Regions from separate parts of the Paenibacillus sp. FSL H8-0034 genome, predicted to be linked through region 4. Evidence: riboswitches for the same ligand, from Rfam matches in the RefSeq annotation. Region 4 holds a riboswitch; each other region holds the start of a gene.
What was found. Region 4 has a riboswitch for cobalamin ahead of NST47_RS34570 (ABC transporter substrate-binding protein). Riboswitches for the same ligand answer to the same signal wherever they lie in the genome.
Positions count from the first base shown of each region.

Region 1: linked by a shared signal. The riboswitch ahead of nrdI (class Ib ribonucleoside-diphosphate reductase assembly flavoprotein NrdI) and the one ahead of NST47_RS34570 (ABC transporter substrate-binding protein) in region 4 are both predicted to bind cobalamin.
Region 2: linked by a shared signal. The riboswitch ahead of NST47_RS04035 (ABC transporter substrate-binding protein) and the one ahead of NST47_RS34570 (ABC transporter substrate-binding protein) in region 4 are both predicted to bind cobalamin.
Region 3: linked by a shared signal. The riboswitch ahead of cobJ (precorrin-3B C(17)-methyltransferase) and the one ahead of NST47_RS34570 (ABC transporter substrate-binding protein) in region 4 are both predicted to bind cobalamin.

Region 1 covers NZ_JBBOBS010000001.1:4,175,677-4,183,162, reverse strand. The annotation lists gene nrdE (class 1b ribonucleoside-diphosphate reductase subunit alpha) at 1-1,363, opposite strand, end outside; gene nrdI (class Ib ribonucleoside-diphosphate reductase assembly flavoprotein NrdI) at 1,350-1,712, opposite strand; cobalamin riboswitch at 1,864-2,072, opposite strand; gene glyA (serine hydroxymethyltransferase) at 2,199-3,449, opposite strand; gene metE (5-methyltetrahydropteroyltriglutamate--homocysteine S-methyltransferase) at 3,565-5,853, opposite strand; gene NST47_RS18930 (SGNH/GDSL hydrolase family protein) at 6,075-7,049, opposite strand; gene NST47_RS18925 (sulfatase-like hydrolase/transferase) at 7,100-7,486, opposite strand, start outside.
Region 2 covers NZ_JBBOBS010000001.1:850,758-858,243, reverse strand. The annotation lists gene NST47_RS04065 (LysR family transcriptional regulator) at 1-65, opposite strand, end outside; gene dapA (4-hydroxy-tetrahydrodipicolinate synthase) at 179-1,063, shown strand; gene NST47_RS04055 (GNAT family N-acetyltransferase) at 1,115-1,567, opposite strand; gene NST47_RS04050 (DUF6054 family protein) at 1,634-1,963, opposite strand; gene NST47_RS04045 (GNAT family N-acetyltransferase) at 2,046-2,522, opposite strand; gene NST47_RS04040 (MOSC domain-containing protein) at 2,544-3,275, opposite strand; cobalamin riboswitch at 3,496-3,692, shown strand; gene NST47_RS04035 (ABC transporter substrate-binding protein) at 3,883-5,466, shown strand; gene nikB (nickel ABC transporter permease) at 5,463-6,428, shown strand; gene nikC (nickel transporter permease) at 6,421-7,486, shown strand, end outside.
Region 3 covers NZ_JBBOBS010000001.1:7,129,629-7,137,114, forward strand. The annotation lists gene cobJ (precorrin-3B C(17)-methyltransferase) at 1-1,342, opposite strand, end outside; cobalamin riboswitch at 1,512-1,726, opposite strand; gene NST47_RS31855 (anti-repressor SinI family protein) at 1,950-2,129, shown strand; gene NST47_RS31860 (helix-turn-helix domain-containing protein) at 2,201-2,539, opposite strand; gene NST47_RS31865 (VanZ family protein) at 2,700-3,113, opposite strand; gene NST47_RS31870 (helix-turn-helix domain-containing protein) at 3,097-3,492, opposite strand; gene NST47_RS31875 (aminotransferase class I/II-fold pyridoxal phosphate-dependent enzyme) at 3,790-4,956, opposite strand; gene NST47_RS31880 (HAD family hydrolase) at 5,008-5,697, opposite strand; gene NST47_RS31885 (ATP-grasp domain-containing protein) at 5,687-6,676, opposite strand; gene NST47_RS31890 (sugar transferase) at 6,663-7,268, opposite strand; gene NST47_RS31895 (EpsG family protein) at 7,349-7,486, opposite strand, start outside.
Region 4 covers NZ_JBBOBS010000001.1:7,745,828-7,753,313, reverse strand. The annotation lists gene NST47_RS34585 (extracellular solute-binding protein) at 1-1,224, shown strand, start outside; gene NST47_RS34580 (sialidase family protein) at 1,276-2,376, shown strand; gene NST47_RS34575 (helix-turn-helix domain-containing protein) at 2,405-4,768, shown strand; cobalamin riboswitch at 4,889-5,084, shown strand; gene NST47_RS34570 (ABC transporter substrate-binding protein) at 5,239-6,840, shown strand; gene nikB (nickel ABC transporter permease) at 6,803-7,486, shown strand, end outside.

The DNA of each region.
Region 1 (7,486 bases), 3.6 Mb from region 4:
CCGAATGCAGCTCCCGGTTTGCTTTTGCAACACCCGGCGCATTGGCGATGTTCGTCATATCGCTTACGGCTGTTAGGGCGGTCATCCCGTCGTGGACAGATTCCCTCACTTTTTTCCATTCCATGACATTGGCAATGTTCAGGGAGGCGAGGTTGCAGCTTATATCCCGACGGATCAGATCCGGGCAACCATAATCGGTGATTTCCGAAGTTTCTTGCAATTGGAAGATTTCCGTACACAAGTTTGACATGTTGATCGTACCCAGCTTTTTCAGAGGATGGGAACGGTTGGCGTTGCTTTTGTTCATGATATAAGGATAACCCGATTCGAGCTGGATCATCGCAATTTTGATTAACATGTCCCGTGCGCTCATCACTGTCTTTTTACGCACCCGGTTATCGGCCAGCAGTTGGTCGTACATATCATCAAGATCCATATCATCCAGGTATTTTCCGTACGCTTGAAAAACAGAATAAGGAGCAAACAGATGCAACGGCTTGTTATCCTCAGCAAGCTGATAAAACTTGTCAGGCACAATCAAACCAATCGATAATGTCTTGAGCCGCATTTTCTCATCCGCGTTAATCTTCTTGCTATCTAAAAGCTCCATGACATCCCATCCAAAAATATGATAATAGGCTGCTCCTGAACCTCTGCGTTGACCCATCTGGTCTGCGTAGGAGAATGCATCCTCCATCAGCTTGAGTACCGGCATAATTCCTTTGGCCGCGCCCTCAACACCTTTAATCGGCTCACCACGACCGCGAAGCTTGGACAAATTGACCGCTACACCACCTCCAATTTTCGAAAGCTGCATGCAGGTACCGAGTACATAGTTAATCGAGTTGAGCGAATCATCGGTTTCCAGCAGAAAGCAGGATACCATTTCACCGCGCCTGCTTTTCCCTGCATTCAGAAATGTCGGAGTCGCCGGCTGCATTCGCTGCTCCATCATGGACGTGGCCAAATCCCTTGCTATTTGCATCTCACCGCCCGCCAGATACAAAGCTACAATTGCAACTCTGTCCGGATAATGCTCCAAGTAAATGGAATGGTCGTTGCTTTTCACCGCATAATCCGTATAAAATTTGGAGGCCGCCATATAAGACGGGAACTCGAAACGAAAGCTATGACTGATTTGGTAAATCTCATCGACTTCATCGTGAGTGTAGCGTTCATACACATTTTCATAATAATCGTTATCAATCATGTACCGAACTTTGGTCGAAGTATCAGCGAACTGGATGGTCTTCTGGTATACTTCTTCCATGAAAGCCGCTACGGCTTCCCTGTCTTTATGCAGCTGAAAAAAACCGTCCGCGTCTCGCTGCATAAGCAAATTGTTCAACTCAATGTGCTGCAATCAAACTCACCTCCTGAATAAACCTCTCTACATCCTTACTCGTTCCTGAAAGCTCGAATTTCCCCAGTACAGGTACCCCGTATAACGCTGAGATATGATCGGCGCTGCGTGCAAAGCCTTCACCCCAGTTTCGGTTACCGCTAGCAGATACACCCATTAAATGCGAATGGTTTTTTTTCAGAAAAGAAGATACTTTTTCAGGAACCTGACCGAATCCGGTGGTATAGGTAACTAACACGAAAGACTCATTTAAGTCCTCCATCTTATCCTCAATTTGAATCGCTGGCATATTCAATTTTTTAACAAAACGGCGTACATTTCCCGTCTTGGTGTCGTAGGCGATCAACATATTTAGTCCTCCCATTCCGTTCATTGCTCTAAAGTTAACAATAAAAAAAGCACATCCGGAAGCCATAAGGGCCGAATGCACCAAAGCGAGCAGACGAATTTTCGCCTACCTCGTCACGGACGAAGCGATCACCTTACCTGTTCTCCGCAGGAATCGTGTCAATGAACAGGCAGGTCTCCTGGCTCGAGGATCAACGTATTCGATCCGCCTTCCCGACTTTGTATGATACAAAATCAGTGGCCAACCAGATCGATACTTCTCTCTTACAGTGGCGGGACCGCACCGGTTTTTCACCGGACTTCCCTTTTAAGCCTTTTCGTTCACTTTAAACAAAAAAGCACCTGTCATAACAATATATAGTTGTTAATTAACGATTTATACAAATATATATCAATATATTGTAATTGTCAATTGTGATATATGCGTAGTTTCCACAAAGAAAAAGAGCCAGCGCATATGCGCCAGCCCCTATGAATCAAGAAACAACTATGAGTAGCTTAAACCCGGATAAAGCGGGAATTGTGCAGTTAAATCCTTCACCATGCCGCGTACTTCTTCATGAACAGCTTCGTCGGACTGGTTTTTTAATGTTAATGCGATGATTTTTGCAATTACTTTCATAGCTTCTTGGTTCATGCCACGAGCGGTAGCAGCAGGTGTGCCGATACGAACACCACTTGTCACCATGGGCTTAGCAGGGTCAAATGGAATCGCATTTTTGTTTACCGTTACGCCTACTTCATCCAACAAATGCTCAGCAGCTTTACCAGTGATGCCAAGGCTGCGAAGGTCGATCAGCATCAAATGGTTGTCGGTACCGCCGGATACAAGATCAATACCTTCAGCCAATAAGGCTTCGGATAAGGTTTTAGCGTTATTGACAACGTTGTGCGCGTAGGTTTTAAATTCTGGCTGAAGCGCTTCGCCAAAAGCAACTGCTTTGGCCGCAATAATGTGCATCAATGGTCCACCTTGGGTACCCGGAAATACCGCTTTATCAATCGCTGCTGCCCATGGCTTACGGCACAGGATCATACCGCCTCGAGGTCCGCGAAGCGTTTTATGGGTAGTCGTTGTGACAAAATGCGCGTGTGGAACCGGACTCGGATGCAAGCCTGCTGCTACAAGACCTGCAATGTGAGCCATATCAACAAACAATAAGGCGCCCACATCATTGGCAATTGAAGCCAACGCTTCAAAATCGATGATGCGTGAATAGGCGCTGGCACCGGCTACGATCATGCGGGGCTTGTCCTTGAATGCCAATTTGCGGACCTCGTTATAATCGATACGCGCATCGTCTTCTCTTACACCATAAGCAACAAAGTTATATAAAATACCGGAAGCATTCACAGGACTACCGTGAGTTAAGTGGCCGCCATGTGCAAGGTTCATGCCCAGCACCGTGTCGCCAGGCTTCAGGGCTGCCAAATAAACCGCCATATTAGCTTGCGCACCGGAATGTGGCTGTACGTTCGCATGATCAGCACCAAACAATTGTTTAGCACGCTCACGCGCAATATCCTCAACGATATCCACGTATTCACAACCACCATAGTAGCGTTTACCCGGATAGCCTTCCGCATACTTGTTCGTCAGCACGGTACCCATTGCCTGTATGACAGCCTCACTCACGAAGTTCTCGGAAGCGATCAATTCAATTTTATCTCGTTGACGACCAATCTCCAAATTCATAGCCTCAACAATTTTGGGATCTTGTTTGCGTAAATGTTCCACAGTCCTGTTCTCCTTAGTAGACATGTTCTTAATAGCACGTACGCACACGGTCAAAGCCTGCTGCGTACGTGTTTGTGTAACCACTATAACCTTGTATTCTATCTATATACTAAAATTACACGAGTGCGGAATGTTTTGTACGGGCAATCTTCGTCGCATCAACCATGTTTCGCAAGGAATCAACCGTCTCTTGAAGTCCACGGGTTTTAAGTCCGCAGTCCGGATTAATCCAGAACAGCTTAGGATCCAATACCCGCAAAGCGCGTTCGATCATGCTGGTCATTTCCTCCACACTCGGAATACGTGGGCTGTGGATATCGTATACACCTAAGCCGATTCCAAGCTTGTAAGTGTTCAGCTCGAAACTGTGAATCAGTTCGCCGTGGCTGCGGGATGTTTCAATGGAAATAACATCGGCATCCATCGCTTCTATCGAATCAATCATGTCATGGAACTCGCAATAGCACATATGCGTATGGATTTGTGTTGTTTCCTGTACGGTGCAGGTGGCTATACGGAAAGATTTGACTGCCCACTCCAGATAATTGGCTTGCTCAGCTTCCTTAAGCGGCAGCCCTTCGCGAACTGCTGGCTCATCGACCTGAATCATACCAATGCCCGCCTGCTCAAGTGCTTCCACTTCTTGTCTCAGCGCATACGCCAATTGGTAGGCAATTTGCTCACGCGGTATGTCTTCACGGACAAATGACCAATTCATGATCGTAATAGGACCGGTCAGCATTCCTTTAACTGGATGCGCGGTTTGCGACTGGGCATATTTGGTTTCTTCCACAGTCATTTCACCGGTGAACGCTACATCCCCGAATATAACCGGAGGTTTAACGCAACGGGAACCGTAGGATTGGACCCATCCGTTTTGTGTAAATGCAAAGCCTGCAAGCTTTTCGCCGAAAAACTCGACCATATCCGTTCGTTCAAACTCCCCGTGCACCAGTACATCCAGACCAATTTCCTCTTGAAGCTTGATCCAGATATCGATTTGTTCCCGGATAAAGCCAGCATACTGCTCTTGGCTCCATTCACCCTTGCGCCACAATTGGCGTGCTTTTCTCACTTCAGCAGATTGTGGAAAGCTGCCGATTGTCGTTGTTGGAAAAAGGGGTAGCTGCCATTTGGCCTGTTGAGCGGCATAACGCTCGGCAAAAGGCAGGTTGCGCTCCGGCTTTTGAGAATTAACAGCAGCTACGGCTTGCTGGATATCGCTGCGGTTGCGCTCTTCTGACTGCTGAAGTGCCTGAATAACACGGTCACTGTGATCCAGTTCATCTTTCACTCCGTCGCTGCCTACAGCGACAGCTTTTGTTAAAAGGACCAATTCGTTAAGCTTTTCATCCGCAAATGCGAGAGCATTCTTCAGTTCAGATGAGAGCTTAGTCTCACGTTCTGTTGTTACCGGAACATGAAGCAAGCTGCATGACGACTGCACGATGAGGCGATCGGCTGTAACGAGTTCAGTGAGTTGTTCCAGTAGTCCCAGTTTGCCCCGAAGTGACGCTTTCCAAATACCGCGACCGTCGATGACGCCTGCACCTAAAACCTTGTCATCCGGAAACCCGAGCGTTTTAATCGAAGATAGATTACCGGATAGACCATGTACGAAATCAAGTCCAATTCCTTTGACTGGCAACGCGACGATTTCACTGTATTGGTCGACAGATTCAAAATAGGTTTGCAGTATGATGTTCAGATTAGGCACGGATGCAGCAAACGTCTCATAGATAGTCTTCAATCGCTGGATATCAGGACCACTTAGCTTCGTCACGAGAACAGGCTCATCGATTTGTACCCATTGAACTCCTTCTGCAGCCAACTCCTGAAGAACCTGCACATAGAGTGGTAACAACCGATCCAACCAGGAATCAAACTCCGATTGGCTGTATCCTTTTGATAATTTCAGGAAGGTCAATGGTCCCACGATAACCGGTTTGCCTTCAATCCCAAGCTTTTCCTTAGCTTCCCGATAAGCTGCAAGAGGTTTATTTTCGGTAAGCACCGGAGATGCATCAGCCAATTCAGGTACAATATAGTGATAGTTGGTGTTAAACCACTTGGTCATTTCGCTTGCTGTAGCATCCTTCGTCCCACGAGCCATCCCGTAGTAGACAGACAAAGGCACCGCGCCACCTTCATAAGAAAAACGCTTCGGAATAATACCGAACATGGCAGCTGTATCCAATACATGGTCGTAATAGCTGAAATCATTAACCGGGATCAAATCGATGCCTTTCTCTTGCTGTTTACGCAAATGATTCAATCGGATGTCCTGCAGCTGGCGGTGAAACTCTGCTTCCTCAAGCTTGCCTGACCAGAAAGCTTCAAGCGCTTTCTTCCATTCCCGATCCGCACCAATACGCGGGTATCCTAAAGCACTACTCTTCACCATCTATAAAAACTCCTCTACAATTTGTTATAGAAAACATATCATAGATTTCCAGATATAACGTAACTGGATTAAACTATATCTAGTTATAGCCTGAGGATATAAGTACTTTTTAGTACAACAAAAAAAGGATGAAACGTACTCACCCTTTTTTTGTTACTATTATTCTAATATTTAACCATTATATACCAATTATTTTCAAGGTTAAAGCAGACAGGCTCTAGTTAAATATTCATTTTACCCAGTATATGATTAGCCATAATTTTATATCCTTCAGCATTGGGATGCAGTTGGTCTGGTAGTTTGTCAACAAACGCTTCTCCAAAAATATCCAAACCGTCTACATAAGTAAGATTTGAATCCCCGTACGAAGTTAGAATATTCACCGCTTCCTGGATTTCTTTCCTCATTGTAACCAAGGTCATCCCTACTAAATTTTCGTCTGTTTCCCTGTGAGGACAATAAATAGGAGAACATATAAATAGGGGTGTGCAGCGATGCTTCTCCCGAATGATCGATACCATGCCAATTATTGCAGAACGAAACGTCCGGATATTTAAACTATTGCCACCCATCACATTAATGCCGAGGCACATGGTAATGACGTCAGCGGGAAGGTCACGGATGACGCGAGCAACCATAGGTTCCAAATGACATTGTCCACCAAATCCCATACAGGTCAGGTCCCAACCTTTGTTGCGTGCTACGATTGCTGGCCAAGTTAGAGCCGGACTTTCAGCTGCGCTGCATTGTGTAATGGAGCTGCCGTATGCAACCCACCGCGGTTGATTGTTTGGCAAGGGATTGACCGATGCCCCATCATCGACTTTTAGTGCCTTCACAATGACGATAGCCTTTGGGGAAAAATAAATTTCAACCCTCTTCATGCTGTCTGGTAAGTTTGTAAATAAACAAATTTCTTCTCCTGCAATAAGAGTCTTGGTATCGACTAATTCATCTTCAATAACGATGTCAAACCATATATCTATATCCGTCATAGCGACATGCAGCTCCACCGAGGTGGAATCGCTCATAAAAGCAACTCTAACGCCCGCCGTTTCCCCTGCCTTCTCTGCTAATTGAGATGCAAATAAGCTGAGCTGATCATGTGGCAATCGCCATGGCCGAAGTCCGATAGCATTCTTTTCTATTGAAACAGCACCCCGAAACCACTCTTCATTGATTTCAATGGTTTGCATTCTTCAATTCACCTTTCTATCGCTATTTGAGTGCTATTATTTACTTCAATCTACGATGTAACAGGAATCACCGGCTTATCCTGCAAAATATCGCTGCATGCTTGCATCCATGAAGCCAAGCCGGAGGCAAGCCGTTCGATGTGTACGGCATTTGACGGATCTGTCGACAAATCCTGTGTTTCCCAAGGGTCGTTTTGCAGATCGAACAACTGGATTCGTTCCGTTCCTGTATTCGTTACTGACGAGCGATAATAACGGATCAGCTTCCATCGGCCGTCCGTTACCATCCGCTGGACATCTCGATATACCGAGCACACGATACCACGAATGCCATCGCTTTCTTCTGCAAAGATTGGACACAGACTTATGCCTTCCGTTTCCTCTGGCAGGGTGACGTCGCACAGCCCGGCAACTGTAGGAAAAATATCGATATTGCT
Region 2 (7,486 bases), 6.9 Mb from region 4:
GCTGCCCGGGTAAAGCTTTGACGTACCGCTACTTCCCTAAAGGTTTGCAAATAGATTAGCTCCATCATATCCCCCATACATCAATATTATTGATACTATCTATCACTTATTATAGATAACTATGATGTAATATTCCATGGTAAAGTTAAATCACGAAAGAAGAATGGGAGGAATCGTTATGTTGAAAGAAACGGATGTAAAAGGCATTTATGTGCCCGTTGTAGCTCCCTTCACTGGGAATGAACAGTTAGATCTGGATTCGTATCAGAATTACATCGGGAAGCTGCTGACACACGATATTCAAGGGTTGGTTATTAACGGTACCACCGGCGAAGCACCGACGGTTATGTGGGAAGAGGTGAGCGAGCTCGTACAGACGACACAGGCATGTATGCAGCAGAAACGAATCCCCATTGTCATCGGTACAGGAACGAATAGTACCGTTTCTACAGTGAAACGAACAGAAATGGCAGGATTATTAGGCGCAGATGCTGTTCTCGTTGTGACGCCCTACTATAGTCGTCCTTCGCAAGAGGGTATTCTTGAACATTTCCGGAGGGTCGCACAGGTTGGAGTACCGATTATAGCCTATGAGATTCCTTCCCGTACTGGAGTTCGGTTAACCACAGATACGATAAGAAAAATAATGGATTTGGACCAGGTAATCGGTTTAAAAGATAGCTCAGGCGGCATTGAGCTCATCTCGGAGCTGACACGTTATGATACGAAGCCAATTCTTTGTGGGGAAGACCATTATTTTCACGCCATGTTAAGTCAGGGGGCGAGTGGTGGCATGCTGGCATCAGCAAATGTTATTCCAGAAGCTTTAATCCATGTCTTTGAACTCGCTAGCAACGGTAACTTTATTCAAGCCAAACAGGCATTCGATCTGCTGGTTCCCTTAATTCGAGGTCTTTTTCAGGAATCGAATCCCTCACCTATCAAGTGGATACTTACCCGACAAGGAGTCATCTCATCTGACACCCTGCGTTTACCGATGGGGCCGATTTCTAATCAATTACAGCTGGAATTGGAGCAGATGATGCCGCAATTCGGTTACTAATCACTTTCTCGATCCCTTAAAATAAATAAGCTGCCTCGCGGCAGCTTTTTCTTATAATTCCTGTGATAATCTCACCATGTCTCTACAGCGGATACCGTTTTCAACAATTTCTTCCGCATAGTGTCTGACAAAAAAATCCCTATCTATGCCAATCATTCTAAACCCACATTTTTGGTAAAGTGCCAGCTGCCCGATCCCAGAGTTGCCTGTGCCTACCTCGATTGTTTTATATCCCTGTAATTTAGCGTTATGAATAGCGTGGTGAACTAATTGTTTGCCTATTCCTCTGCTTTGATGGTCCTCATGGACGGCTATATTCACCAGTTCAACGGTATTAGGTCTTGTTGGCAGTAATACATAAACAGCGATAACAGCTTCACTCAGCTCTGCCACGTAACATTGCCCTCTTTCCAGATAGTCTCTAACAATTTGTTCGGAGGGGTCTGCTAATAAGAGCAGCTCCATAGGCAGTGATTCATTAGAACCTAACATGCGAATTTCCATTGATGTACTCCTTTATAAACGGCAGCCGTATTTAAAATAAACGATATCGAGCAATCATAGTTGGCCTTATTCGATAATATAAGGATCTAAAATATTTTCTACTGAAGAAGCAAAATCGACTGCAGCACCCCAATCGAAATTGAAAATCAATCCTTCGGAGCTTCCTGTAGCAATAGCCCTTACGTTGGTAGTACCCTTTAAATTATCGATAATAACAATAAGCGCCGCACGATTTTTAGATCTAAAATAATATTTCTCATAAATCTGGGTGCCGATAAGCTTATCCTGACCCACATTGTGATACTCTTCATGTACGAGATCAGCGTTCTGGTTGTCTTTAACTAAATTCAAAGCCGCCAATGGTGCGATGTTGACATTAAAGCTAATTGTACTCATTGTATCCATCTCCCCTTAACGAAAGACTGTATATCATCCTTACATTATAGATGCTTAAATGATACGCAATCAACTTATTCGTTTAGTTCGATAATTGTTTAGTCATTTTAAAATTAACCAACTTAACACCCTTGCGTTCAACAACCTGCAATTGAATGGATTGATATCCTTGCCGTTCAAAAAAGGGTTTTGCCGTGATACTTGCCTCCGTATCCATTTCAGCTAGCCCTAATTCTTTTGCTTCTGCTTCGAGTCTATTCACCAAGGCAAAGGCTATCCCCTGCCCCTGATAATCTTTATGTACATAAAATCTATCCAAGTGACCCTCTGAGGTCATATCGGCAAACCCGACGATTTCACCATTCATTTCCGCTATGTATGTAATGTTACGACTCAACGAAACTTTCCAAGCCGAGATTTTAGCGAATTTTTCGTCCTTTGGTGCCCAAGCCTGCAGCTGATCTGCTGAATAATCCTGTGCATTTATGGTATGTACGGTTTCGTAAAATAATGAAACGATCTGATTGATATCGGAATCTTGAAACTTTCTTATTATCATACGAGTGACTCCTTGCTATTTTCAATGCTCTAGATATACCTTGTCACCTACATGAATCTGGCCCACCTGTGCTACAGAAGCATACACGCCAAAGTTCAAATTCATCTCCTCATTTACTTTCCTCAATAGAGAAGTATCATGCTTCTGCGTATCAGGATCAATCGTAATCATGGAACAACGGCGACAATACTTATCTACTTGTAAATGTGTATCGCCCACGACTAACCGCTTTCCAATCCAGTCGCTTTCATCGATTGATTCGTCATCTAAGGCCACAATGAAGTTTGCTCTAAACCGACGCAAATCCAATCTTTTGCCCCAGATCTCTTCAAGCTTACGTAATGAGGTTGTTGTGACAATCAGAATACTGCTCGCATCAACAGCCAAGAGGTCGGACTTCTGGGGATCATAGCTTTGCATCGTTATCTTTTTCTTGGAAAACCTTTGTATTTCATCCAGCAAAGCTTCATTCCATGTAAAATTCCGCCCAAACGGCGAGGTTACATGAATATTAGGAAACTCATTTTCCGATCCTTCACCCATGAGCTCCGCTTTATAACCGAGCATTTCAGGGATGCTTCTTGCGGTAATAAAGCTATCCCATCCTTCCTTGGTTTCATCTATAAAAGCATAACAGCGGTCGCCATACAATCCGTATCTCTCAATTATGCCACTCTCTAAACGTTCACCCGCGAATGACTTTACTGGAAATCGATGGATTTCACGGAGTTCACCAATACAAGATGCTGCCAAAATGACCACCTCTTTTCAATTCACGATTGATAACCCTATACAGATAGTGTTTAAGTATAATCAAATAGTAATTTTTTACATGAATCATGTCAAAGGAAAGATTGGGATTAAACTGATAATTCCCATACCGTTGGACGATGACAGCTGCAATTTTTATTTCACTTACTTTATATTGGTATTGCATAAGATATTAATATTGTTTATGATCAAGGTTGATAATTGAATATTTGTGGGAACAGGTGCTTCAGCAAGCTGAAGCTTAAAAGGGAAGTTCGGTGCAATGCCGACGCGGTCCCGCCACTGTAACGGAGAAGTCCTCAACGATTATGCCACTGATCTTAGCCATGTTAAGATTGGGAAGGCCGTTGATGATCATGATCCCGAAGCCAGGAGACCTGCCAGTTCTGACAACACTGCTTTTACCTACGAAGGATAGGGAGGTGTTAAGGACGGCCAAAAGTTTCATACAATAAAACTATGGGCATCTTTACCTTTTTCTTGTTATAGGGTAACGATGTCTTTTTTGCGTTGTATACGATGTTCCGGCTTTAACAAGGTGACACAGGAAATACAATTATGAGAAGGAACACAGGAGGAGACAAACAAGATGTTGGTTTATTTAAAGAAAAGTAGTTGGCTCACATTCATTTTGACTTTACTCATCGCATTATCCGCTTGCAGTACGGCTACAAACTCAGCGAGCTCAGGTACAGGTGCAAACAGTGCCGCAGCAGGTACAAGCTCCGCGATGGCCGATCAACAGGTGCTGAAATATGTTACCTTGAATATGCCCCGCTCGTTGGATCCAACTAATGTGGATGCACAGCGAATTACGTCAGACGGGATTGCCGAGCCATTGGTCATGCTCAATGATGATGCAACCTTACGTCCATGGCTGGCCAAGTCATGGAAAAACGTAGAGCCTACCCTTTGGGAAATGGAGCTGCAGCCTAATGTGAAGTTTTGGAGCGGAGCCGTGATGGATGCGGCAGCAGTCAAAGCAGCGCTTGAACGCCATCAGAAGCTGAACAAGCGGGCTTCCTCACAGATCGGCGGCGTGGAATTCATCGTCAAGGATGCGCTGCACATTCAGTTCAAAACACCTAAGCCCGACCCGGCTTTTATATTCAAGCTTACCGGATTTGCAATTCACAATGCGGCTGAAGCGGATCGCCTTGGCGATAAATTTAATAAAGAAGCCGATTTAACCGGATTCATGAAGCCCACGCAATTCATTCCGGGCGAGTTGCTGATTGCCGAAGCCGTTCCCACCTATTGGGGCACAAAACCCAAGCTTCAGCGTATAGAGGCAAGGCTGGGTTCCGATGGTCAAGGTCGCCTGCTCGCTATGAAAAGCGGAGATACTGACGCGGATATGAATGTGGAGGTTGAACAACGCATTGCCTATGAAAAGGATAAAAAATTCAATGTGCTGTACCCTCCGGGCTCAACGCGCAATCTATGGCTGAACATTAAAAAGGTTCCTGCTTTTCAAGACCCCAAGGTTCGCTTGGCTATAAGCCTGGCCTTGGATCGCAAAGAGCTCATTGACGGGGTGAGCCGTGGGTTTGCCGAGCCCGTGACAGGCCACTTCCCGAAGGGACTTCCGTATGCACTGGACAAAGGGCCGGAATCCGACCGTGCCAAGGCAGCGCAGCTGCTTGAAGAAGCAGGCTGGAAAGCCGGAGCAGACGGCGTTCGTACCAAGGATGGTCAAAAGCTGCAGTTCAAGCTGCTGACTTACTCGTTCTTTCAGCCAACTGCTGTAGCTTTACAAAGCCAGTTAAAGGCTGTCGGCGTTAATATTGAAATTGCACCTGTTGAAACTACGGCTTCGAATCAGTTAATGCTTGATGGCAATTTCGAGATGGCTACCTACTGCTCCTGCGGCAGTGTAACCGGAGATATCGGAGGCCAATTGAAATCGTACTACCGGAGTGGCATCGTTAGCAATTATGGTGGATACAGCAATCCTGAGGTGGACAAGCTGATTGATCAGCTGTCAGCTGAATTTGATGCCAACAAGCAAAATGAGCTGGCGAAGCAAGTTCAGAAGATCGTACTGGATGAAACGGCAATCGTATATATGTATAACTCGGCAAGCTGGGGCTCGGCCTACAACAACAAGGTGAAAGGCATAGATGAGAACCTGAGAACGAAGATTGTACCGGAAATGTACATCAGCAAATGAGTATCTTCAAATATCTGCTCATTCGTATAGCAGTCACCATTCCTGTACTTCTCGGTGTCACACTGCTCATATTTTCGTTATTACGCTTTATTCCAGGTGACCCTGCGCAGATGATTTTGCTAACGATGTTTGATCCCGGGGCAACCGTGACCGATCTGGATGTCGATGCCGCTATCCTGCGCAAGCAGTTGGGACTTGATCAGCCTTTTGCGATTCAATATTTGACATGGCTGAAGGAGGTCGTTTCCGGTAATCTGGGAACCTCCTTTCGCAGCCGTACACCCATTACAGAAGAGCTTTGGGTACGGATTCCGGCAACCTTGGAGCTAGCAGGCGCAGCATTGGTAGTCATGCTCGTCATAGCTTTACCTTCTGGGATAGCCGGTGCCGTATTTCATCGGCGTCCTACCGACCATATCACCCGTTTTATCGCGTTAATGGGCGTATCCGTTCCGAATTTTTTTCTCGGATTGGTATTGGTTTATTGCCTTTCCTATCTGCTCGGTTGGTTTCCCACACTCGGAAGAGGCTCTTGGCAGCATTTGGTCCTCCCTGCTTTAACGCTCGGAACAGGGCTGGCCGCAACGACCTCCCGATTGCTGCGCACCTCTTTATTGGAGGTGTTTTCCAAACGCTATATGGTGCTGGCAGAGGCCAAAGGACTGCCTCGATCTGTCATCGTATACAAGCATGCCCTGCGCAATGCGCTGATTCCCGTTATTACGTCTTTCGGCATGATCATCGGTGGTCTGCTCGGAGGAGCTGTTATTATTGAAACTGTTTTTTCATGGCCAGGTATCGGACGTTATGTGGTCGATGCCATCAACGGAAGGGATTATCCCGTTATTCAGGCATTCGCCTTACTTATGGCTGTAACCTATGTCATGATCAATGTGCTGATAGATATCATATACCGCTGGATCGATCCCCGTGTGCGGATAGAGGAGGGAACCCATGGATAAGCGAATGCTCAGACAGCTGCGGTCAACAATAGTAAAGGACCCGATTGCCTTGATTTTGCTGCTATTCATCGTTATGGTGATCATTCTCTCATTGGGCGCACCCTTATTTACAAGCCATGATCCGGTCAAGGTCGATTATGCACAAGTGTTTATGCCGCCCTCCGGTGAACATCTTTTGGGTACCGATAATTTCGGCAGAGATGTGTTCACACGGTTGATCTATGGAGGCTCCGCTTCCTTAACGGCTTCCTTCATGGCTGTAGGCCTGATCATCTCACTTAGTTTAGTAATCGGTGTAACAGCAGGCTATTTGGGGGGCTGGGTTGATCAAATACTGACCCGCTTCATGGATGTACTGCTTTCGTTTCCAACCTTGGTACTGGCGATAGCTATTGCAGCGCTGATGGGTCCGGGATTAACGGGCTTGATGGTCGCGGTAGCCGCCGTATCCTGGCCTTCTTATGCACGGATTTTCCGCAGCTATGTGCTGATGGTGAAGCAGGATGGTTATATTCAGGCGGCACGCTGTTCAGGGACACCGGCTTGGAAAATCATGCTCACTCATATACTGGGAGCCATTATCGGACCAATTCTGGTGCTCATAACGCTGGATATAGGATATGTCATTCTAAGTATCGCTTCCTTATCATTTCTTGGCCTCGGGATTCGTCCGCCACAGCCGGAATGGGGTGCTATGTTAAATGAAGGCAGAGCTTACCTGGAGGAAGCGCCTTGGTTATTTCTAGCTCCTGGCACGATGATTTTCGTTATGGTGCTGGCGACTAATTATTTGGGTGACACGGTTAAGGATGCATTGGAGCCGAGAACACTTCATGTTCCGCTGCTATTCAAGAAAAGAAGCCGAATGAGCAGGAAGCTCACCGAAATCTCAAGCAGCCAAAGGGCAGCGAACATGGAAACGGCTGCAGCCGCAGCCATTGGATATCAGCAAGCAACTGCGGGTAAAGAACCGCTGCTTATCGTCAGCAACATCAGTGTGGAAGTGCTCAGCACTCGTAAACGTCAAAAGTCGCAGCCGATTTTACAGTCGATCAGCC
Region 3 (7,486 bases), 620 kb from region 4:
CTGTGACCGCAGCAGGTGCTGCAGATCGTGCCGGTTCAGCAGTTGATGCAGTCACCACAGATGGTGCCGCCAACGTGTTGACTGCTGCCACTCCATTCCTTCGATCCACAAGCTGCAGCGCCTCCATGGCCAGCAGCAGTGGATCTGCACTGACGTGGCGTTCTGCTACTGCTACAGCACTCGGCTCAACAGCAGTGGACACACCTACTATCGTTGCCCTTCCAAACGGTCCTTCGTTGTGCAACAAAGCAGGTTTACCTGAAGTCGCTTTTCCCAATACACCCTCACTGGAAGCCAGCTTCGGTGTATCTGTTGTTCCCGGTCTTGGCGATGCGGAGCTCGCTAACAGGGTATCTGGCTGGCGGATTGCCGCTGATGTCGACCCAACGTTCGGGATGCGCTCATCCTCCTCGTCATCCCATTCCTCATCGTCTATATCCTCAATCAGGGAGTCTCCTTCTGCTTCGGATTCCCATTCCTCATCATCGTATTCGTCATTCGCTTCCTCGGGCAGCTGCTCCAGCGCCCAAGGCTCTGCTTCCTGCCGCAGCCGCTGATGCGGCCGCAGTGGCTGCACGTCGGCGCCGAGCGTGTACTTGCGTTGGTAGCCGCGAGGCGTAATCATCAATCCGTCATAGACCATTGTTGACGAATTGCCGATAATGACCGTAGTCAGCATGCCGATATCGTGATCCAGCATATCCCGCAGGTTCGTTAGTACAATATGCTGACGATCCCGATACGCGCTTTTCACAATGCCAACTGGTGTTTCCGGTGAACGATACTTCAGCAGAATCCGCTGCGTCTCCACAATTTGCCGAGTCCGTCTGCCACTTCGCGGATTGTACAAGGCGATTACGAAGTCCGCCTGTCCAGCCGCTTCAACCCGCCGCTCAATCAGTTCCCAAGGCGTCAAATGGTCGCTAAGACTGATCGTGCAGGAATCATGCATAATCGGTGCGCCCAGCAGGGATGCCGATGAGTTAATCGCCGAAATACCGGGAATAATCTCAACCTCCACGCCGTCCTCCGGGTGCCAGCCCTTTTCCATCAGTACTTCGTACACCAGACCCGCCATTCCGTATACACCAGCGTCACCGCTCGAAATGACCGCAACCTTTTTCCCTGCTTCCGCCTGCCGCACCGCCTCTTGAGCACGGCTCACTTCCTCAGTCATACCCGTTCTTACAATTTGCTGATCGCTCAGCAAACCGCTGATTAAGTCTACATAGGTGTTGTAACCGATGATTACATCGCTCTCCTGGAGCGCTTCACGAGCCCGTTTCGTTATATGTTCAAAGCTGCCGGGTCCAAAACCGACAATCAGCAATTTCCCTGCCACAAGCTGCACATCCTTTCCCTATCCACATCCATAAAATGACAACAAAAAAAGCACTTCCAATGTGTTAGAAATGCTGTTGCATCACATACATACATCGACAACAGGCTCTCTGCCCTTTACCTCTGTAAGTAAGCCAGTCTCTAACACTTGCCTAAATCCACGTAGGTTAACAGTGTTGTTTAAACAGGCAGGTTTCCTGACTCAGAACATCGTGCCCGACTCCTTCCCAAAGCACTAATGCTGCTTCAGTGGATACATCTTTCAGGCATTTGCCAATCTCGATTAGCGTTCTTTACAGTGGCGGGTCCGTGCCGGATTTGAACCGGCTTCCCTTTTAAGCGAATGAGATTTCTCAGCACTCGCACCTATTCTATCACGTATACAATTGTCTGGTTTCATCATATCACCCGTAAGGAAGCTTTGTCTATGTTCGAAGTTCGCCCCATACGGTAACCTAACCGTTCTTGCTTCTTCAAAAATGTTAAATATGATACATTTTGTATAAAAACTAATAATCATGATTGATTTCGCAAAATAAACATGCAATAATACATTTAATGATACATATTGTATCCAACCGCATTCATTTATTTAGGAGGGGTTACCTGTGAGTAGCACGAACCGAGTGGAGCTTGAGTTGCTTGATCTGGAGTGGGTGGAGCTTATTATGAGTGCTCGTAAGATGGGGCTTAATCCGTGCGACATTCGCGCATTCCTGTCAGGCCCCGAGCAACCTGTGCCGCATCTGGATATGAACACTGAAAATGATCAATATGTTCTCAAGTGAAATACAAGACGAGTGGTTATGTTTAACGCAGGGGGCTAACTTATAAAGTGTCTGATACAGAGCTTGCTCAGCTAGTCATCGTTAGGACGGTTCATTACCCACTTGTTGTACTCCAGATACTCACGAAACCGCTTCTTGTCCACCCCTGATGACATCGCGTCTTTAATAATGTCATACCACTCCTGATCAAATTCATTGTCATTAGCGGTCGGTTCCTCGGAATCAATAAGTCTGTTTACCGTCACGTTTAATACAGCCGCAATTTTTTCGAGAAACTCAATGGAAGGATTTTTCTGAATATCACGTTCTAATTTACTTATATACGATTTAGCAACGCCTGCACGTTCGGCCAGCTCCGTCAGAGACATTCCCTTTTCTTTTCTAAACTGCTGGACACGTTTACCTATCATTCTGAATCTTCCCTCTTCACTTGATGAATTGAGATAACTTAGTGACTACAGTATATCAAAATTCTCTTTAAAGAACAAACTCGTTTTTCCAACGAGCCAATCGTATTTTGTACAAAAAGCCCCAGAAGGGGCTCTTTGTCGTGCAACTGTACAAACGCAATTATCGTCGTCTCTTCAAATAAACAAAAATCAATAGAAATAAACACGCTGACAATGAATCAAGGAGGACATCTTGTGCTAAAGGAGTCCGGTCAGGTACAAAGGATTGATGCCATTCATCCAGTACAGCGATCAGAGTGGCACCAAACCACGCGTAACCGATTGCATGCTGTCTGATGACTATATATAGCAATACACCTAGTAGTCCATAGGTCAGAATATGCGCAGATTTGCGTACGATTACATTCATTGCATATGCATGATTTTCAGTCATACCCGTTATACGCCGAATGATCACCATCGTGTGTTCTCCGGTAAATATCTGAAAAACAGCTAGCCAATAAATAACACCCAAAGAGACCACCAATACGATCCACCAAAGCCAGGGCTGTATCCTTCTACTTGTTTTTGTCATTGTGCCATTTCATAAACTCAATAATGATTTTGTATTCATGAATCTGTTCTTTATTAATACCTGATTTTCTCAAATCATAAATAAAATCCATCCACTCTTTTTCAATTTGCTTTTTTTCCGCATCACCTGTAATAAGTAACAGCCTCTTGAGGTCAACCTTTAAAACCGAGGCTATTTTTTCCATAACATGAATGGATGGATTTTGTTGAAGATTTCTTTCGATACAGCTCAAATAGGATTTGGATACACCAGCTCTCTCTGAAAGCTCAGACAACGTATACCCTCTTTGTTTCCGAATAGCAGAGATATTGTTACCGATCATGTACATCACTCCAAAGTGACACTTTTGGCAAGATTTAAGATTTGATTCAGCCATCATTGCTACCCATCAGAACGTAGAGTCCCTTCGAACCACCTCCTCCCCTATTCACACTGTAGCTTTAAACTGAATACACCCGTATAATAGTACATAAATATAGAACAAGGGGGTCATGTTATGTACTCACTTACGACGGTATTACTGAAAAAGGCGACATTTACTTACCATAAGGTTTTGTATACGTACAATTTTATCCTCTACAGGGATTGTCTTGACTCGAAAATGAAAAATCAATTTTATATGAAGCTTCGGCATCATGCTCAAAAAATCAATTAACGGTTCGGATCACGAGCTTGTTCAGGCGATAATGCTTGCTTTTTTTACAAAGCACCTTTTAATACAATCCACCACCCTCTCCTGCTCACTTTCGGTCATTCCAGACCCTGAGGGAAGGCATATTCCTTTTTTAAATAACTGCTCGGAAACGATTCGACTCTCGCTGTGAGGGTAAAGCCTGACCCCCGCAAAAAGAGGCTGCAGATGAAGCGGCTTCCAAACAGGACGAGCTTCAATATTCTCCAAGGCTAACGCTTCCAGCAATTCATTCAGAGACACACCGGCTTCTTTCTCATCAACCGTTAAAATGGTCAGCCAACGATTCGAACGGGTATTCGTCAGCTCAGGAATAAAGCCTGCTCCTGGCAGACGAGATAACTCTTGCTCGTAACGTTTGAAAATAGTTCTTTTTGCTTGAACCCTCTCCTCAAGCACTCCAAGCTGAGCTCTCCCAATCCCCGCCAACACATTGCTCATTCGATAGTTATACCCGGTCTGGCTATGCTGGTAATGGACAGCCTGATCACGCGCCTGGGTTGCCAAAAAACGTGCCTGCTTTAATCTCTCCACATCATTGGAAACCAGCATGCCTCCTCCTGAAGTCGTAATGATTTTATTCCCGTTGAACGAATAGATCCCATAGGTGCCGATAGATCCACTTGCACGCCCTTTATACGTCGAACCAAGAGATTCTGCTGCGTCCTCGACGACCGGGATCTGATAGAAATTGCATAACGCCATAATTTCGTCCATTTTGGCACATTGACCATATAAATGAACGACGATAACAGCCTTCGGCATTTTTCCCTTTCGAGCTGCATCTCGCAATGCGTTTTCTAACGCTTGAGGTGACATATTCCAGGTATCAGGCTCGGAATCAATAAATACGGGCGTCGCTCCCAAATACAAGATCGGGTTGGCGCTAGCTACGAATGTAAGACTTGAACAAAAAACCGTATCACCGGCTTTTACATCCAATAAGCGAAGACTCAAGTGTATGGCAGCCGTACCCGAAATAACGGCAGCGGCATCGTCGGTCCCGACATAAGCGGCAAGCTCCTTCTCAAAACCGTCGACGTTCGGTCCAAGTGGTGCAATCCAATTGGTCTCAAAGGCTTCCTGGATATAGGTCTGCTCATTCCCGCTCATATGCGGAGGGGAAAGATAAATTCTGGGTTCATTATGCATACACATTCAACCTTTCTGTAGTTAATTAAGAACAAGAAAATCCAAGTGGTATTAAACAAACATATGCTGCAGCATTGGTAGATCAGATAGTTTTCTTAAATCATCGATTATATAATGTGCCATATATTCCGGTTCAACGGTGACTCCTGCATATACCCCTTCTTTTCGATCGATATAGATTGTTGTCCAACCCAGCCGTTTGGCAGTTATAAAATCTTTTTGCACATTATCCCCGATATAAACGCATTGATCATGCGGAAGCTGTAATTCACGACTTGCTTGTTCATAGGCTACTTGACTTGGTTTCCAGCATTCCTTTCCCCATTTATCGGTAAGAATAACGGAGTGACATTTCTCGCGGAGCTTAAGTGCATGGACCTTTTTTTCCTGGGCAACCAAATATCCATCTGAAATCAAGCCAATTTTGACGACGTTGTTTACATGCTCAAAAACCCATTTTGCATCGTCCAGCAGATGAATATTCGGATCATGGGAGCGATAATAATTCACTATACTCGTAATCAAATGATCATCTATCTTCATATTTAGTTTCTTCAGCGTTTTATTAAAGACGAATTTTTTTTCACCTGAGTGAAATACCTCTAATGCTGTTTCATAAAAACCAGAGACTTGAAAATCTCTCTTCATCCAATCATCAATCGCTTTAAAACCGCTTTTCACATAATCCTTTTCTTCGTATAAGGTGTCGTCCATATCAAAAACCATCGCATTAATAGCCATGACGAATACTTTCGGTAAACACGGCCTCATCGTATCTAAGCATCGTGAGATTTTCACGCCAGTTATAATCACCTTCAGAGAAGGTCTCACCGCTACACATTTGGACGACCCATAACGGAAAATTAGCACCTGCTTCTATGGAAAGTGGAATACCTCCACCGAAACGGGGATTGATTTCGATGAACGTAATCTCTCCATTTTCTTTTTTAAAGCATTGTAAAGTAATACATCCCACCGCTCCAGGCAAGACCTTGACTACATGTTGTACTGCGGCAATAATTTCATGATCCTTCTTAGTAACCCCTTTACTAACTTCTCCCGCTCTCGTTTCTAAGCGCAGCCTTGGCACGACTGTTCTAATATTCCCATTAAAATCGACCATCACATCAACCGTATACTCTTCTCCAACCACATACTCCTGAACCATAGCATTAGGAATGTAGTCTTTAAAAAAATACAACTCTTTTTCATTATTGATTTTCACTACCCCCTTGCTTGAACTTCCGTCAAAGGGTTTGATCAATAAAGGAAATTCATACTGCTTTTTATGTAATTCATCTTCGCTATACACCTTCGGGGTAGAAATATGTTTATCTTGGAAAAACTTGTATGTTTTCGTTTTATCACTTGCAATTTCGTTTAATTCCTTACTTGAAACTAATAATTTGACTCCAATTTCTTCAAAAACATGTCGATTCTCCGAAAAGATAACCAATTCGGTGTCGATGAGCGGAATAATAATATCCACATCGCCCAATTGACATATACGAAGTAGTTCCATTATGTAATTATGATCCGTTACTCTTGGGACAATAAAATGGGTATCACTTATAAAAGCAGTGGGAGCGGTTGCTCTAAGGTCCGCTGTCATGATTTTACCGTTAATTTTCTTTTGAACGAACAATTCCTTAAAGTCCCTCAACAGCGACATTCTTCTGCCGGAGCTAGTAAACAAGATATTGATTTTATTGTCTAGCATTTTTCATACTCCCTTCAAAAATAGGCATCGTTGCATGATTACCGTTTTGTATCCCATCCGATTTCAGCACTTTAAACACGGTTAAGATTAAAATTTTGAAATCAAGCAGCAGGCTTTGATTTTCAACATACCAAACATCGAGCTTAAACTTCTCTTCCCAGGATATTTGATTCCTTCCATTAACTTGAGCCCATCCGGTCATTCCCGGCTTTACACTGTGCCTTTTGCCTTGTTCCTCCGTATATAAGGACAAATAATCCATCAACAAGGGTCTCGGTCCGACTAAACTCAGATCACCTTTTATAACGTTAACTAGCTGCATTAATTCATCCAGGCTGTATTTTCTGAGAAATTGTCCAAAAGGAGTCAGTCTGACATCATCGGGTAAAAGATTCCCTTCCTCATCCCTCGCGTCCGTCATGGTTCTAAATTTATATAAATAAAAAGGTTTGCCGTGCAATCCCGGACGCTGCTGTTTAAACAATACCGGGGATCCTAGTTTCGATCTAACCAGCCCCGCAAGTACAATAATAAAAAAAGACGCAAATATTACTAATGAAATAGAAATCAACAAATCAATGAGTCGCTTCATCATTATCATGCTCCTGATCATTTCAGCTAAAAACCTTGGCGATCATACGGTCAAGCTTCCATGCAAAATAGTTTGACTTTTTAAAAATTCAAATAGTCACTTCTGTAAACAATATTTAACGTAATCACTTGCTCGTAAAAAAAATAAACCAAATAGCATAAGATAATCGCGTAATAAATAAGCTTTTGATGTTTCTTGGTAAATAAATGTACAATCCA
Region 4 (7,486 bases):
TATGGACAACAGGGTGTATTCCTGCCGTTAAATGATCTGATCGACAAGTATGCGCCCAATTTCAAAAAAATAACGCAGCAGTACCCCGAGGTGCTGAAGGGAATTACTTCACCTGACGGCAAAATTTATGCGCTGCCCAAAATGTCGACCAATCCCACGCACAGACTCAACAACAAGCTGTTTTTGAATCAGAAGTGGCTGGATGAAGGCTCTTTGAAAATGCCTGGGACCCCGGATGAGCTGTACCAGGTGCTTAAAGCATTCAAAGCAAAGGATGCGGCGCGGGTTCCGCTCGGCGGTACAGATATCGGTGGAATTATCCGCACGCTGACAGGAGCATGGGGGCTGCAAAACCGCGGCTCATCCAATTCTTATCTGGATTACAACGAAAAAACGAATGAGCTGCGCTTTTTTCCGACGGACCCGAACTATAAGGAAGTATTGGAGTATGTGCGCAAGCTGTATGCGGAGGGCTTGCTGGATTCGGAGATTTTCACGAATACCGTTCCAATTCTGACCGCCAAAATCAATAAAGGAATCATCGGTGGCTTTCCATCGATTAATACGGTACCTGCAGGTCAAAAACGGACGGATTATGCAGGTCTGCCACAAGCTTTAAAGGGGCCATATGGGGATCAGCTGTGGTCGGGAATGACATCGGTTCTTCAAAATCAGGGTGCTTTTGTCATTACCAAGAAAGATAAAAATCCGGAAGCAACCATGCGTTGGGCCGATTATTTCATTGATGGTGAAGGCGCTGTCTTGTACTGGATGGGTGTAGAGGGTAAAACGTATGAGATGAAGGACGGCAAATACCGCTTCGTTCAGGATATTGTTAATAATCCGAATGGTCTCACGCTGGATCAGGGGATTTCCCGCGATCTGGTAGCTCCTTTCACGACTCACCCGATTGTACGTGAGGAAAGGTTCGCCTGGGATACAGGAGAAGGACTACCCGAGGTTATACAGGCGGCCCAAAATCTGCAGCCATTTGTCCCCAAGGAAATATGGCCGGCATTCCTGTACACAAAAGAAGAGAACGAGCGGATGATTGCTCTCGGCAACGATATCCACACTTATATTTTTGAAATGCAGACCCAATTCATTACAGGCAAGGCTCCCTTTACAAAGTGGGATGAATATGTAGCGACCATCAAGAAGATGGGGCTGGATGAGTACATGAAAATCAACAAAGCGGCTTATGATCGATATAAGAGCCGATAACATTTCGATTAGTTTCCATCATCTATACCTTGAAGGAGGATATCGTATACAATGATAGATAACAACGCGATTGATAACCCAATGATAGACAAGGACGTATCCTTGATTTCTTCACCGGTTAAAGCGGTGTCGAATAAGGATGAAGCTTATCAAAACAGGGCATGGCAGGGCATTCCGGGAATCGAAATGGCACCGAACGGACGACTGTGGGCTACCTTTTATAGCGGCGGCGAGGATGAGGGACCTGATAATTATGTAACGCTTGTCACCAGCATGGACGGAGGTCAAACCTGGTCGGATCTGAAAACGGTGATTGATCCTCCAGGACAGTCGAGAGCCTATGATCCCTGCCTGTGGCAGGATCCGTCCGGACGCTTGTGGTTGTTCTGGGCGCAGAGCTTCGGCTGGTTCGACGGACGCTGCGGCGTCTGGGCTTCCATCTGCAGCGACTCCACCCAGGCTGATCCGGTCTGGACCGAGCCGCGCCGCATCGCAGACGGGATAATGATGAACAAGCCTACCGTACTGAGCAGTGGTGATTGGCTGCTGCCGATTGCAGTATGGGCATGCAACGAATCGGACGTGAACCATCTGCCGGAGGAACGGTATTCGAATGTATATCGCTCAGACGATCAAGGTGAAACCTTTCACAAGTGGGGCTCGGCCGACATTCCCAATCGCCACTTCGACGAGCACATGGTCGTCGAGCGCAGGGACGGCAGCTTGTGGATGCTGGTACGCACCTTTTACGGGATTGGTGAGAGCGTGTCTGTTGACGGTGGCAGGACGTGGTCTCCCGGGAAACCGACAACGCTTGGCGGGCCCGACTCGCGATTTTTTATCCGCAGGCTGCTCTCAGGACGTCTGCTGCTGGTGAACCATTATGGATTTAAGGGCAGAAGCCACTTGACGGCGATGTTATCTGAGGATGAGGGACTGACCTGGACAGGGAATCTGCTGCTGGATGAACGTCCGCACGTCTCTTATCCAGATGGCGTTCAGGCCGAGGATGGACGCATTTATATCATTTATGATCGGGAACGCAAAGAGGCCAAAGAGATTTTGATGGCTTCTTTTACGGAAGAGGACATTGTTCAAGGGGCATGCGTGACACCGCACTCCGTATTACAGGCAATCGTTAATAAAGCCTAATAAGGATTCCCCCGAGAGGAGCGCGACTATGGCAGACACGAAAAAATCCGGTATCTCCCCACGTCTGTATTCACGGATGAAAACCTATTTTTTCTCCTATATGCTTCTGGTCGTGCTTCTGCTGGTGGGTATTGGCGGGTATATGAATACGAGTTTTTTCCATACGCTGCAGGGAGTTGTCGAGCAATCGAATGTGGCTTCCCTGCAGCAAATTCGCGATCAGATCGATCAACGGCTCGTGGAGCTGCAGCGGATGTCCGTGCAGATATCCCGCAACACGAAGCTGCTGCCCTATATGATAACCCAAGGGGGCTTTGAAGCGGCTCAGGCCAATCAGGAGCTGAGATCGTACGGCTCTACCAGCTCATTCCTGCTCGATATCGGCGTGTATTACGCGCAGGCACAAGCGAACAAAGTATATGCTGCCAGCGGTGTGTATGATCTCGATACCTTCCTGGAGCAGATTTATCCATTTCAAGGCTTGAACCAAAGTGCATTTGAAAAACTGGTCTCGGACTTAAAGGGTCCGCTGATCATGCCCGTACAATCGATTGTTATCAACGGTGCCAACAATACGGATGCAACACTCTATTTGTATCCCGTTCCCAATAACGGCAGCACGAAGCCATATGAGGTTATTATTTATGTGATTAATGGTGCGGAGATCAAAAAAACAGTCGGAGGCGCACTGAAGCAATTCGAGGGCATGGCGGTTGTGATCGATAAACAGGGCAAGCCTATCGTGTCCGTATCCAGTGAAACCGTTGGGAGTCTCGATTCTGCACAGCTTCTGGCCTACCTTCCCGATCAGCCTTCCGCTTCGGTTCAGACCGTTCGTTTATCGGAGGGAAGCTACTCCTCGGTCCGACTCGATTCCAGCGTTGTCCCGTGGTCGTATTATGTCGTGATGCCGACGGAGCAATTTCTCAATCGGGTACGCCATACGCAAATGATTTTCTATGTGACGATTCTTACGACCTTGCTGCTCGGTATTGTGCTGTCCTACATGCTGGCTACCCATAACTATAAGCCGATCAAACGGCTGCTGGAATCTCTCCGCAATAAAGGTACAAGTGATTCTTACCAAGGCAAAGACGAGCTGGGCTGGATCTCCAGAACGATAGAGGATATGAGCATTGAAAACAGCGGTTTGCGTTCACGACTGCGGACGAAGTCGGCGATGATTAAGGAGAAGCTGCTCTCCGATCTGTTGAAGGGCAATGTGAAATCGAAGGCAGATATCGCAGAGCTGTTGGATACAGCGGGTATGAAGCTGGGAGATGATCATTTTGCCGTGCTGTTGTTCATCATTGATGATTATCGGCGGTTCGAGGAAATGAATACGACTATTATTCAAAATCTGCTCAAATACAGCATTATTAATGTAGCGGAAGAGATTTCGCTTGAAGCCGGATACGGGTATGGTATCGATATGACAGAAAATAACGGTGTCGTGGTGCTGGTCGGCATGGAGCCGATGGTTGATCCCTTGCACATGATAACGGAGGTAGCCGAGAAAACGAGACAATTTTTCGAGCAGAGCTTTCCTTTTACGGTGACGGTAGGGGTCAGTGATATTTTTGAGGATGCGCTTGCTATTCCTAAATATTTCAGGCAATCGTATGAATCGGCCCAATACCGGTTTATGAAGGGACACAATTGTGTGATTCAATACCAGGATCTTCCTTCCCCGACTTCGTTGTCTCAGCCTATGCATGAATTTGAGGAACAGCTTGTTAAAGCACTAAAGCAGGGGAGTAAAGAAGGGGCCGTCCGTGCCATTCATGACGAGATGATTGAAATTCGCAGGTATGATCTTGCGGTTTCTTTTGTGCAAAGCATCTGTTTTCGCTTATTCGATGGGGTAGTTAAGCAGCTGGAGGAGATCAACCTGCCGCTTAATCATGAAGGAGAGAGGGAAAAGGTTGCACTGCGTGCCTTTGAATTTGAGACGTTGGATGAGTTTGAGCGAGCCTTTGTAAGGTTTTGCGGTCGGCTGGCCGATGACATTTCTATGAAAAAGGAAAGCAAAAACTTTGAGCTGCGCGACAAGCTGTCTACGTACATTCATGATAATTACATGGACGGTACGCTCAGTCTGAGTAAAATCGCAGAGCAATTCTCGCTGTCACCCTCCTATTTGTCCCGTTATTTCAAGAATCAGATGGGGATTGGCATCAGTGAATATGCAGACGAGCTCCGAATGGAAAAGGCGAAGGAGCTATTGCAAACGAACACCTGGACGGTAAAAGAGGTGACAGAGCAGGTTGGTTACGCTGATCAGACTTATTTTATCCGTAAATTTAAGAAAAGGGAGGGGATTACGCCTCAGCAATACAAGCTTTTGTCAACAACGGGGGAGCCATTCGGCAATAGCTCCGATCCCACATGAGGTTATGGCAAGAACCAGGTCGGCTTGTTATATGGCTGGCCTATTTGTAGTTTCTTATAATACTTCTACGTCTTCCATTGATTAATAGGGAATAGTAGTGTATATTCTTAATAGTAATAATTACATATTAAGTGAATAGGTGCTCTGTATCGTAATCTCGCTCAGAGCTTAATAGGGAAGTTCGGTGAAAAACTGATGAGGTCCCGCTACTGTAACAGAGGAGTCAAAGCGTAAATGCCACTGATCGCAGGATCGGGAAGGTGCTTGTCGATTATGAATCTGGAGCCAGGAGACCTGCCTATTCGACAGACACTGCTTAACCTACGGGAGATAGGGAGGTGTTAAAGACAGCCATCGTTAGCAATAGTCTATACGATCACGGGCATCTTTTACCTTTGTACGGCAGAGGTTAACGATGTCTTTTTTGCATCTGTATGTAATTGAAATAATGGAGAGAAGGTTTATAAAACATGATAAGCAAGTTGTACCAGCAAGCAAGACAATATGCAAAATTAGGACTGTTAAGCGCCAGCATGGCAATTGCTTTATGGGGCTGCAGCAGTCCAAGCCCGCAAACGGCGGAGCAGCCACCAGCAGCACCCAGCCAGGTACAGCCAACTGAGGTTGTCTTGGCAGCTCCACGCGACCTGGCTCCGGGTCCACAGGATGCTTATTACACGAGCACCATTCTCTATGTATGGGAGCCGCTGATTACAGCCGGTGAAGACGGTAAGCCTGCGCCTAAGCTCGCCGCTTCCTGGAAAATGTCCGAGGATGGCAAAGAATGGACGTTCCAGCTTCGTCCCAATGTGACTTTTCATGATGGAGAAAAGCTGAATGCCGATGCAGTTATCGCCAATTTTAACCGTTATAAGCTTGCCAGTCCCAAAAGCTCACCCTTTTATACATTGGACATTAAAAGCTCGTACCCCGGATTAAAAGAGGTAACGAAGGTTGACGATATGTCGTTCAAGCTGAGCTTCGAAACACCGCAGCCTACTCTACTGTATTCGATGGTTAACTTTTCCAGTCCGATCTACAGTCCCAAAAACTTTACCGAAAAAGGTGATTTTAACGGATTGCCGCAAGGTACCGGACCTTTCAAGCTGATCAAGCACGAGAAGGATCAATATGCGCTGCTGGAAGCTTATGATGGATATTATGGCGATAAAGCCAAAACGAAGACGATTCGAGTTCGTGTCATTCCCGACCCGGATACAAGATTGTCGGCTCTGAAATCAGGTGAAATTATGGGTGTTATGGATTTGGGTGCAATTCCTCCTGCCTTGGCCAAGGAGCTATTGAAGGACAAGCAGTTTGAGGTTTCAGTAGCGAAATCGACGATTTCCCACTACCTGCACCCGAACGGCCAAAAGCCGCCTTTTGACAATCCAAAGCTGCGGCAAGCGATTTCGCTGGCGATCGATCGCCAACAGCTGGTAAAGGAGCTTTATTTGGGCTACCCTACCGCTACGGTTAATTTCCTGAATGCAACGTCTCCTTTCTATAAGGATTTTAAAGTGGACTATAATTTGGCGGAGGCCAAGAAATTAGCTGCTGAAGCGCTTGGCGGCAAACGTGAAAAGGTTGATTTGATCGTACCGACCTATGGGCTGGATCGTTACCCTTACAAAGCGCAGGCCGAGCTGCTGCAGGCAGTATTCAAGGAGCTTTCTCTTGATGTGGACATTCGTATTCTGGATGGCGCTGCATTCAAGGAAGCACAGAGCAAGGGCGAATATAATCTGGCTTTGGCCACGCAAGGACTTCCGAACGGTGATCCGTTCACACTGTTCACTAATTATCTGGGCAGCACAGGTTCAAGCAACAAGAGCTATAGTCTGGGCTACAAAAATGATCGTGTGGATCAATTGCTTAAAGAGGCTAAGGATGCGCTTGGCATGGATGAGAGAACCAAGATTTATAATGAGCTGCAAGCTTTGGCGGTACAGGACCTGCCGACAATTCCATTGTTCAATGATGCCAGCCTGATTGCTTACAACAAGAAGATTAAAGGCTATCAAGCGACGATTTATGGCACTACGCTGCCGCAATTGGAATGGGCTAAGTAGCATGCTGTATGTGTTCCGCCGAATAACGGCCGCTATTCCTGTGCTGATCGGCATATCGCTGATTGCTTTCATGCTGAACCTGGTCTCTCCCGGCGATCCTGCTGTAGAGGCGCTGAGCTTAAGCGGAATGAAAGAGCCTACCGAGCAGGAGGTTGCAGTGAAGCGGGAGGAGCTTGGGTTGAACGACCCGATCCCCGTTCAATATGTGCGATGGCTTAACAGAGCTGTACAAGGCGATCTGGGCTCCTCCTACATGACAAAGGATTCGGTAAGCGGTGAAATTATTCGCCGTCTGCCCGTCACACTCTCTGTAGCTCTGCTTGCTGTTGTGTTAGCGGTCGGTACAGGGATTCCGGCAGGCATGCTGATGGCCTTAAAGAAAAATGGCTGGATCGACCATGCTGGACGTGCCGCTGCTATGCTGCTGGTATCGATTCCCGGCTTTTGGCTGGCCATCCTGCTGATTACGTTATTTTCGGAAAAGCTCCATCTGCTGCCGACCAGCGGATACGGTACTTGGAAGCATCTAGTCATGCCGGCGATTGTGCTTGCTTCAGGAACGAGTGCCGTATTGATGCGGTTAACACGGTCTACCTTGCTGGAAACGATGAACCACAGCTATATTTTGACGGCAAGGGCCAAGGGG